Regions from separate parts of the Kitasatospora azatica KCTC 9699 genome, predicted to be linked through region 1. Evidence: riboswitches for the same ligand, from Rfam matches in the RefSeq annotation. Region 1 holds a riboswitch; the other holds the start of a gene.
What was found. A riboswitch is a leader RNA that binds a small molecule or an ion and turns the genes downstream of it on or off. The one in region 1 is predicted to bind cyclic di-AMP.
Positions count from the first base shown of each region.

Region 2: another riboswitch for cyclic di-AMP. It lies ahead of BR98_RS42300 (LysM peptidoglycan-binding domain-containing protein); the one in region 1 lies ahead of BR98_RS31360 (C40 family peptidase).

Region 1 is NZ_JQMO01000003.1:4,651,148-4,655,028, forward strand. Features, by position in the region: gene BR98_RS31350 (NYN domain-containing protein) at 1-456, shown strand, start outside; gene BR98_RS31355 (C40 family peptidase) at 643-1,668, shown strand; cyclic di-AMP (ydaO/yuaA leader) riboswitch at 1,932-2,083, shown strand; gene BR98_RS31360 (C40 family peptidase) at 2,088-3,224, shown strand; gene BR98_RS31365 (C40 family peptidase) at 3,392-3,881, shown strand, end outside.
Region 2 is NZ_JQMO01000003.1:437,256-441,136, reverse strand. Features, by position in the region: gene BR98_RS13135 (MarR family winged helix-turn-helix transcriptional regulator) at 172-594, shown strand; gene BR98_RS13130 (hypothetical protein) at 655-1,035, shown strand; gene BR98_RS42300 (LysM peptidoglycan-binding domain-containing protein) at 1,262-2,182, opposite strand; cyclic di-AMP (ydaO/yuaA leader) riboswitch at 2,188-2,311, opposite strand; gene BR98_RS13120 (serine hydrolase domain-containing protein) at 2,518-3,881, opposite strand, start outside.

The DNA.
Region 1 (3,881 bases):
GCCTCGCCGCACGACGTGGCCCGGCGCGGCCTGGCGGAGGACGACCCGGCGCTGCTGGACCAGCTGCTGGCGATCCCTCAGGTGCACCTGGTGGTGGACGGCTACAACGTGACCAAGACCGGCTACCCGACGCTGCCGCTGGAACAGCAGCGGCTGCGGCTGCTGGGCGGTCTGGCCATGCTGGCCCAGCGCACCCAGGCCGAGGTGACCTGCGTCTTCGACGGCCAGGACCTGGACGTGCCGGTGATCATGGCGCCGCCGCGCGGGGTGCGGGTGCGGTTCAGCCGCACCGGGCAGACCGCCGACGAGCTGATCCGCCAGCTGGTCCGGGCCGAGCCGCAGGGCCGCCCGGTGGTCGTGGTGTCGGCCGACCGGGAGGTCGCCGACGGCGTGCGCAAAGTCGGCGCACGCCCGGTGGCGTCGACCCTGCTGTTGAACCGGTTGTCGCGTCCCTGAAGTACCGTTCGGGTACTGACCGGGGTTCACCCGGTGAAGAGTCGGTGAAAGGCGCTGCGCCAAAGGTAGTTCGCACCGGCGGGGGAGTGGCGCGAAGATGTGATGTTCACTAGGGTCTGGCGTCAAACCTATTTTTCCGGTCACTTCACCCGATCGGGTGAGCCCGGTAGAAGAAGGAGCTGTCCCTTGGCGTCCCACCGCCGTCCCAAGCAGCCGAGCCGCGCGCGGGTGTCCGTGCTCACCGCCGCTGCGGCGACCGCGGTCGCCCTCTCCGCACAGACCGGAGCCTGGGCCGACCCCAAGCCGTCGAAGGAAGACGTCAAGGCGCAGATCGACGACCTGAACGGCCAGCAGGAAGCCGCCACCGAGAAGTACAACGGTGAGAAGGAGCGCGGCGACCAGCTGCGCCAGCAGGCCTCCCAGCTGCAGGACCAGGTGGCCCGCACCCAGCAGCAGGTGACCGAGCTGCAGTCCGGCCTGGCGGCCGTGGCGGGCGACCAGTACCGCAACGGGGGAATCGACTCCTCGGTGCAGATGATGCTCAACTCCAACCCCCAGCAGTACCTGGACCAGGCCGCCAGCATGCAGGTGGCGACCTCGACCCAGACCGACGCGCTGAAGTCGCTCCAGTCCGAGCAGCGCAAGCTGGACCAGGAGAAGAAGGAAGCCGCCGACACGCTGGCCGAGCTGGACCGCTCGACCCAGGCGCTGAACGCGGCCAAGGCGGACGTGCAGGCCAAGCTGGCAGCGGCGCAGAAGCTGCTCTCCTCGCTCAGCGCCGCCGACCAGGCCGCACTGCGGGCGGCCGACCGTGCCTCGCGCAGCGACGTCCGGGCCCCGCTGAACCTGCCGCCGGCCTCCGGCTACGCCGGCGCCGCGGTGCAGGCCGCGCTCAGCAAGCTGGGCCACGCCTACCAGTGGGGCGCCAGCGGTGCCACCTACTTCGACTGCTCGGGCCTGACCCAGTGGGCCTACGGGCAGGCCGGCGTCTCGCTGCCGCGCACCACCTACGAGCAGGTCTCGGTCGGCACCCGGGTGCCGAGCCTGGCCCAGGCCGAGCCGGGCGACCTGATCTTCTACGGCGGCGACCTGCACCACGTGTCGATGTACATCGGCAACGGCCAGGCCGTGCACGCACCGCACACCGGTGACGTGATCCGGATCGCGGACGCCGCCTCGATCGGGTCCATCAACACGATCCGCCGGCCCTGATCCGGCGGACCTGACGTTCTCTCACGCCTCGATGTGAGCCCGGACACCTGTTCGTACACTTCATGATCACCTTCCGGTGACCCGCGTATCACTCACAGTCAAAGTTGGACGATTCTTCCGACAAAGATTTGAACAGATCACGGATCTGTTACTAGGGTCGTCAACCGGACCACCGCGATGGCGTTCACCCGACCCGGGTGGCAGCGGGGGTTACCGCCGAGTCTGGAAAGCGGCACGGGCAGTTGACTGCCCGACGGGGAGCCCCTGCGGGGGAGCTGCGGACCGGAGCCGGGGAACCACACGTTCCTCCGGGGTGAATCGGCGCCAGGTCGACCTGACGGTCGGTGAGGCGTCGTAGGGCAGTCTTCCAGCCCGAACCCGTCAGCTCACCCGGTAGGCGGTCGAAGGAAGAAGGATTCGTGGCGTCCCATCGTCGTCCCAAGCCCGTCGGCCGAACACGCGCGTCGATCCTGACCGCCGCTGCCGCGACCGCCGTCGCCCTCTCGTCGCAGACCGGTGCGCACGCCGATCCGACTCCCACCCTCGACCAGGTCAAGACGCAGGTCGACGACCTGAACGGCCAGGCCGAGGCTGCCAACCAGAGCTACGAGGGTGCGCAGGTCAAGCAGCAGGCGCTGCAGAAGCAGGTCAGCGACATCCAGGACCAGGTCGCCCGCCAGCAGGACCAGGTGACCAACCTGCAGTCCGGACTGGCCGGGGTGGCCGCCGACCAGTACGCGAACAACGGCATCTCGCCGACCGTGCAGCTGATGCTCAACACCAGCCCCGACCGGTTCCTGAACCAGGCCGGCTCGCTGAACGAGCTGAACAGCACCCAGGCCGAGACCCTGAAGCAGCTTCAGCAGCAGCAGCGCAAGCTGGACCAGGACAAGGCCGAGGCGCAGGCCAAGCTCACCGAGCTGGACGCCTCCACCCAGCAGCTGAAGGCCACCAAGGACGAGGCCCAGGCCAAGCTGAAGAAGGCCCAGGACCTGCTCAACACGCTGACCGAGCAGCAGAAGCAGGCGATCGCCGCCGCCGAGGCGAAGGCCGCCGCCGATGCCAAGGCCGCCGCCGACAAGGCCGCTGCGGACGCCAAGGCCGCCGCCAGCCAGAGCGCCGCCGCCTCGCGCGACACCACCCGCACCGACCTGGGCACGCCGAGCGCGCCGGCCGGCACCCCCAGCGTGCCGAGCACCGGTGGCTCGCACGCGCAGGCCGCGATAGCCGCCGCCGTCAGCAAGCTCGGCTCGCCGTACGTCTACGGTGCCGCCGGCCCATCCACCTTCGACTGCTCGGGCCTGACCCAGTGGGCCTACGCGCAGGCCGGGGTCTCGCTCCCGCGCACCTCGCAGGAGCAGGCCGGGGCGGGGACCAACATCGGCACCAACATCGCCGACGCCCAGCCCGGCGACCTGATCGTCTTCTTCGGCGACATGCACCACATCGGCCTGTACGTCGGTGGCGGGCAGGTCATCCACGCCCCGCACACCGGCGCGGTGGTCCGCTACGAGTCCGCCACGGTGATGCCGATCTCGGCGATCGTGCGCCCCTGACGAGACGTCAGCAGACAGCCCGGCTTCCCTTGGGAAGTCGGGCTGTTCTCGTATAAATGTCCGATTGGTGATCAAATATTCGTATCGGTAGGGGTTTGGACTCGTCCGTCCTGACTCGCTAACGTCTGCGCTCGGACCTCAGTTGGACGATTGGAGTCGTCAAGCCCATGGCGATGCCGCAGCGCCCGGTACCTCCGGGCCGTACTCCCCCGCAGGGCGCCGCGCGGCGGCTCGCCCGAGTGCTGGCGGTCACCGCTGCCGCGACCACCGCGCTGGCGATAACGGCCGGCTCGGGCGCGCAGGCGGCACCACGGCCGGACCGGAACGAGGTCAAGGCGCAGGTCGACCAGCTCTACGCGGAGGCCGAGCAGGCCTCGGAGAAGTCCAACGCGGCCGAGGAGGACGCCAAACGGCTGCAGCGCGAGGCCGGCAGCCTGCAGCAGCAGGTGGCCGTGGCGCAGGACTCGCTCAACACCATGCGCTCCGACCTGGCCATGGTGGCCGCCGCCCAGTACCGGGCCGGCGGGATGGACCCGGGGGTGCAGCTGATGCTCTCCTCCGACCCGCAGGACTACCTGGCGAAGGCCCGCAGCCTGGCCCAGGCCGGGCAGCAGCGCGCCGACTCGCTGCGCGAGGTGCAGCAGCAGCAGCGCAAGC
Region 2 (3,881 bases), 4.2 Mb from region 1:
TGTTCAGCTGGTGGATCGAAGTCCACGTGCACCCCGCGACACCCTGGTGGCCGCCCGTGGCGGCGGTCGGATCTGTCACGCCAAGACTACCGTTTGTAACCGTCCGGTCCGACCGGCTATGTTGTACTCCCCAACCAGTGGGGCTGAGTGGTTGAGCTGAGGAGCAGTCGGGTGTCCGGCCGAGACGCGTCGATCGAGATCATCCAGCGCGAGCTGACCGCCTTCGCCCGCCGGGCCCGGCACAAGGCCTCGCAGCTGCACCCGGAACTCTCGCTGGTGACGTACAGCATGCTCGACCTGATGAACGAGCGCGGCGGCTGCCGGGCGGCCGACCTGGCCGCCTACTTCATGCTCGACAAGTCGACGGTGAGCCGACAGGTCGGTGCGCTGGAGAAGTTGGGGTACCTGAGTCGCGAGGCGGACCCGGAGGACCACCGCGGCCAGATCCTGCGGCCGAGCGACGCCGGACTGGCCCTGCTGCGCGACGCCCATGAGATGCGCCGGCAGTCCTTCACGGAGCGGTTCACCGACTGGACCGACGAGGACGTGGCGCGGCTGGCCGGGTACCTGGTCCGCTACGGCGCGGCCGACTGAGCCCGGCAGCCGGTCTTCGCCAACGCTGAGCCCGGAGCCTGCCACCGCATACGAACGGGCGTGCTGATAGATTCGCCGCCCGTGATCATCAAGTGCACCGTGCAGCTCGCCGGCGCCGCCGCCCTGCTCGCGCTCAGCGGTTGCGCGGGCGTCTCGCCGGCTGGGCACTCCACGGTGCAGTCGACCAAGAAGCCGTCCCGGGCGGCCACCGATCTGCCGACCGCGGTTGCCGTACCGAGCGGGGGACTGCGTCCCGACGACTGCGTGCGGGCCGGTAACGCGGCCGACGCCTGCTCCTTCGGCCTGCCGCGGATCGATCCGAGCAAGCCCTGTGAGGACAACGGCCTCGGGATTGCCGGCACTGCCTACTACCGCTGCTTCGGCAGCCGCTGGGTGGACATCCACCGCTCCGACCTCCCGGTCGCCGAGCCGAGCCGGTAGGCCGCGGATCCTGGTACCCCCAGTACTCCCGCCCCTCGGCACTCCCGACCCCCCCCGGTACTCCCGACCCCCAGGTCCCCGGTCCCGGATCCCGGGCATGCAAAGCCAAAAGGCCGGTCGTCGGGGCTTTGCAAAGTTTGCAAAGCCCCGACGACCGGCCGATGGCTGAATCATCCTGGAATCAACCCGGGGAATCCCGAGGGATCAGATCAGGCGATCAGGCGGCTCAGTACGCCGAGTGGGTCTGCCAGAAGGCCCACGCCGCGTTCGGGCTGCCGTAGGTGGAGTTCATGTACTGCAGCGCCCAGCGGAGCTGGGTCGCGGGGTTGGTCTGCCAGTCAGCGCCGGCCGAGGCCATCTTGTTGCCGGGCAGGGCCTGCGGCAGGCCGTAGGCACCCGAGCTCGGGTTGGTGGCGGTGATGTTCCAGCCACTCTCGTGGCTGATGATCTGGTCGAACGAGGCCAGCTGGTCGGCCGGGACGATCGACGCGGCGAGCGCCTGCAGCGAGGCGACCGAGTTGTTGGCCGGAGCCGGCACGGCGGCCGGGGTGGCGGCCAGCGGGCTGCGGGTGTTCGAACGGCTGGCAGCCTGGGTGTCGCTCTTGGCGGACGGCGCAGCCTTGGCCGGGGCCGACTTGGCCGGGGCCGGGGTGGACGGGGCGCTCTGCGGCTTGGCCGGAGCGGCCGGGGCGGCCGGGGCCTGCGCCGGAGCCTGGGCGGGAGCCGAGGCAGTGGCCAGGGTCAGGTGCTGACCGGGGAAGATCAGGTTCGGGCCCTTGGTGAGCACGGACTTGTTCAGCTCGTAGAGCTTCTGCCAGCCACCCTGCACGTTGTGCGAGGCGGCGATCTTGGACAGCCAGTCACCCGAGACCACGGTGTAGGTCGCGGGAGCAGCGGCCGGGGCGGCAGCCTGGGGGGCGGCCTGCGGCGCGGCCTGGACGGCGGCCGGCTTGGCGGCCTCGACCACGTGGGTCGGGGCGGCGGCCTGCAGCGCGACGGCGGTGTTCTGGTGGGCCGGGGCGGCGGTGGCGCCACCGGCGGCGATCACGGGGATACCGGCACCGACGCCGGCCACGACGGCGGCGGCGACAACGCGCTTGATGGTGCTGCGGCTGGGCAGGCTGGGACGACCGTTGAGGGACATCATGAAAAGCTTTTCCTCTCCCACGCCTGCGAGGTGAGCTGTCGGATTCGGGCTGGAGTTGCCCGGCCGCGCTAGGCGCGGCTTCACCCCAAGCCCCGCCCGGACCAAGTCCGGGTGAGGCGACTTACCTGTGGTTCCCCCGCCCCTGCCGTGGTGCTGTGAAGGCACGTGCTCGCTCGGCCCGGCGGCAGGATTCGGCGTTCCGGAGAGCGAGGTTCGTGTGAGGACGAACGAGAAGCACCGTAGGCAGGTCGAAGGTCCCATCACAAGCCAATGTGAGGTGTCTCATGTTGGGACCTAAAGATCCATAACGATACAAATCGTCACCCGACGGGCCGTCAGCCCGCGTGCCACCCCTGCGGGTCCACACCCCCGGGAATCGCCTCCGCGGGGCCGTACGGCTCCCGGGTCAGGACGAAACTTCCCAGGTCAAGATGGCTGACCGTGCCGTCCGCGGCGTGCACCACGCGCAGCGGCTCACCCGCGTAGTACCCGTCCAGACCGGTCCAGCTGCCGTCCGGCTCGGGTCGGAACCGCGAGGCGCGGGCCGCGCTGCCGAGCTCGGTCAGCTCCAGCGCCCGGCCGGCCCGCAGGTGCAGGGCGACCGGGTTCGGCCCCCAGTACCAGGGCCCGGTCAGCGCCAGCAGTTGCGGATCGGCGTCGGTGAACGGCCGCCAGGGCGCGGGGAAGCGCGGTTCGCGCTCGGCCACGATCGAGACCAGGTCGGCGGCGATGGTCGAGGTGGGCGTGCCGCTCGTCACATTGGCCAGGGTGACCGCCGCCACATCGTCCTCCTCGCTCAGCCAGAGCCCGGCCAGGAAGCCCGGCATCGAGCCGCCGTGGCCGACCAGCACCCGACCGTTGCGCCGCGCCAGCTGCAGACCGAGGCCGTAGCAGGCGGTCCAGTCGCCCTCGGGCCCGACGGCCGGACGGCGCATCTCGGCCAGCGTGTCGGTGGCGAGCACCTTCTCGTCCCCGGCCAGCAGGAAGGCGGCCCAGCGGCACAGGTCGGCGGCGGTGGACCAGAGCTGCCCGGCCGGCCCCATCGCGCCGGTGTCGGTCAGCGGCTCGGGCAGCATCACATCGGCCCACGGGTGCACGGCGAAGCCACCCGCGTGCGGGGACTGCGGCAGCAGCGTGGTGCGGGTCAGCCCGAGCGGCTCCAGCACCTCCTGCCGCAGCACCTCGCCCCACGGCTCCCCGCGCAGGCGCTCCACCAGAGCGCCGAGCAGCGCGTAGCCGGGGTTGGAGTAGTGGAACCGCTCGCCGGCCGGGTGCCGGAAGGGCTGCTCCTCCAACAGGTCGGCCAGCTCCGGGCGGAGCGACCCCGGGGTGCGCTCCCACCACGGCCCGGGCGTCTCGGAGGACAGGCCGGCCGCGTGGCAGAGCAACTCGCGGATGGTGGCGCGGCCGGCCACGGTTCCGGGCAGGTGCTGTTCCAGCGGATCGGCCAGATCGAGCAGCCCCTCGTCGCGCAGCCGCAGCACCAGCACGGCGGTGAAGGTCTTGGAGATGGAGCCGATCCGGTACTGCACGTTGGCGTCGGGCGCGTGACCCTCGATCATGCTGCGGGCGCCGGACCACACCATCCGCCCGCCCCGCATCACGGCGCCCACCAGCGAGGGGGTGCGGCCCTGCGCCTGGCCGACCGCGAGACGGTGCAGCAGGGCGCGGCGGGTCTCGGGCAGCAGTGCCTCCGGCA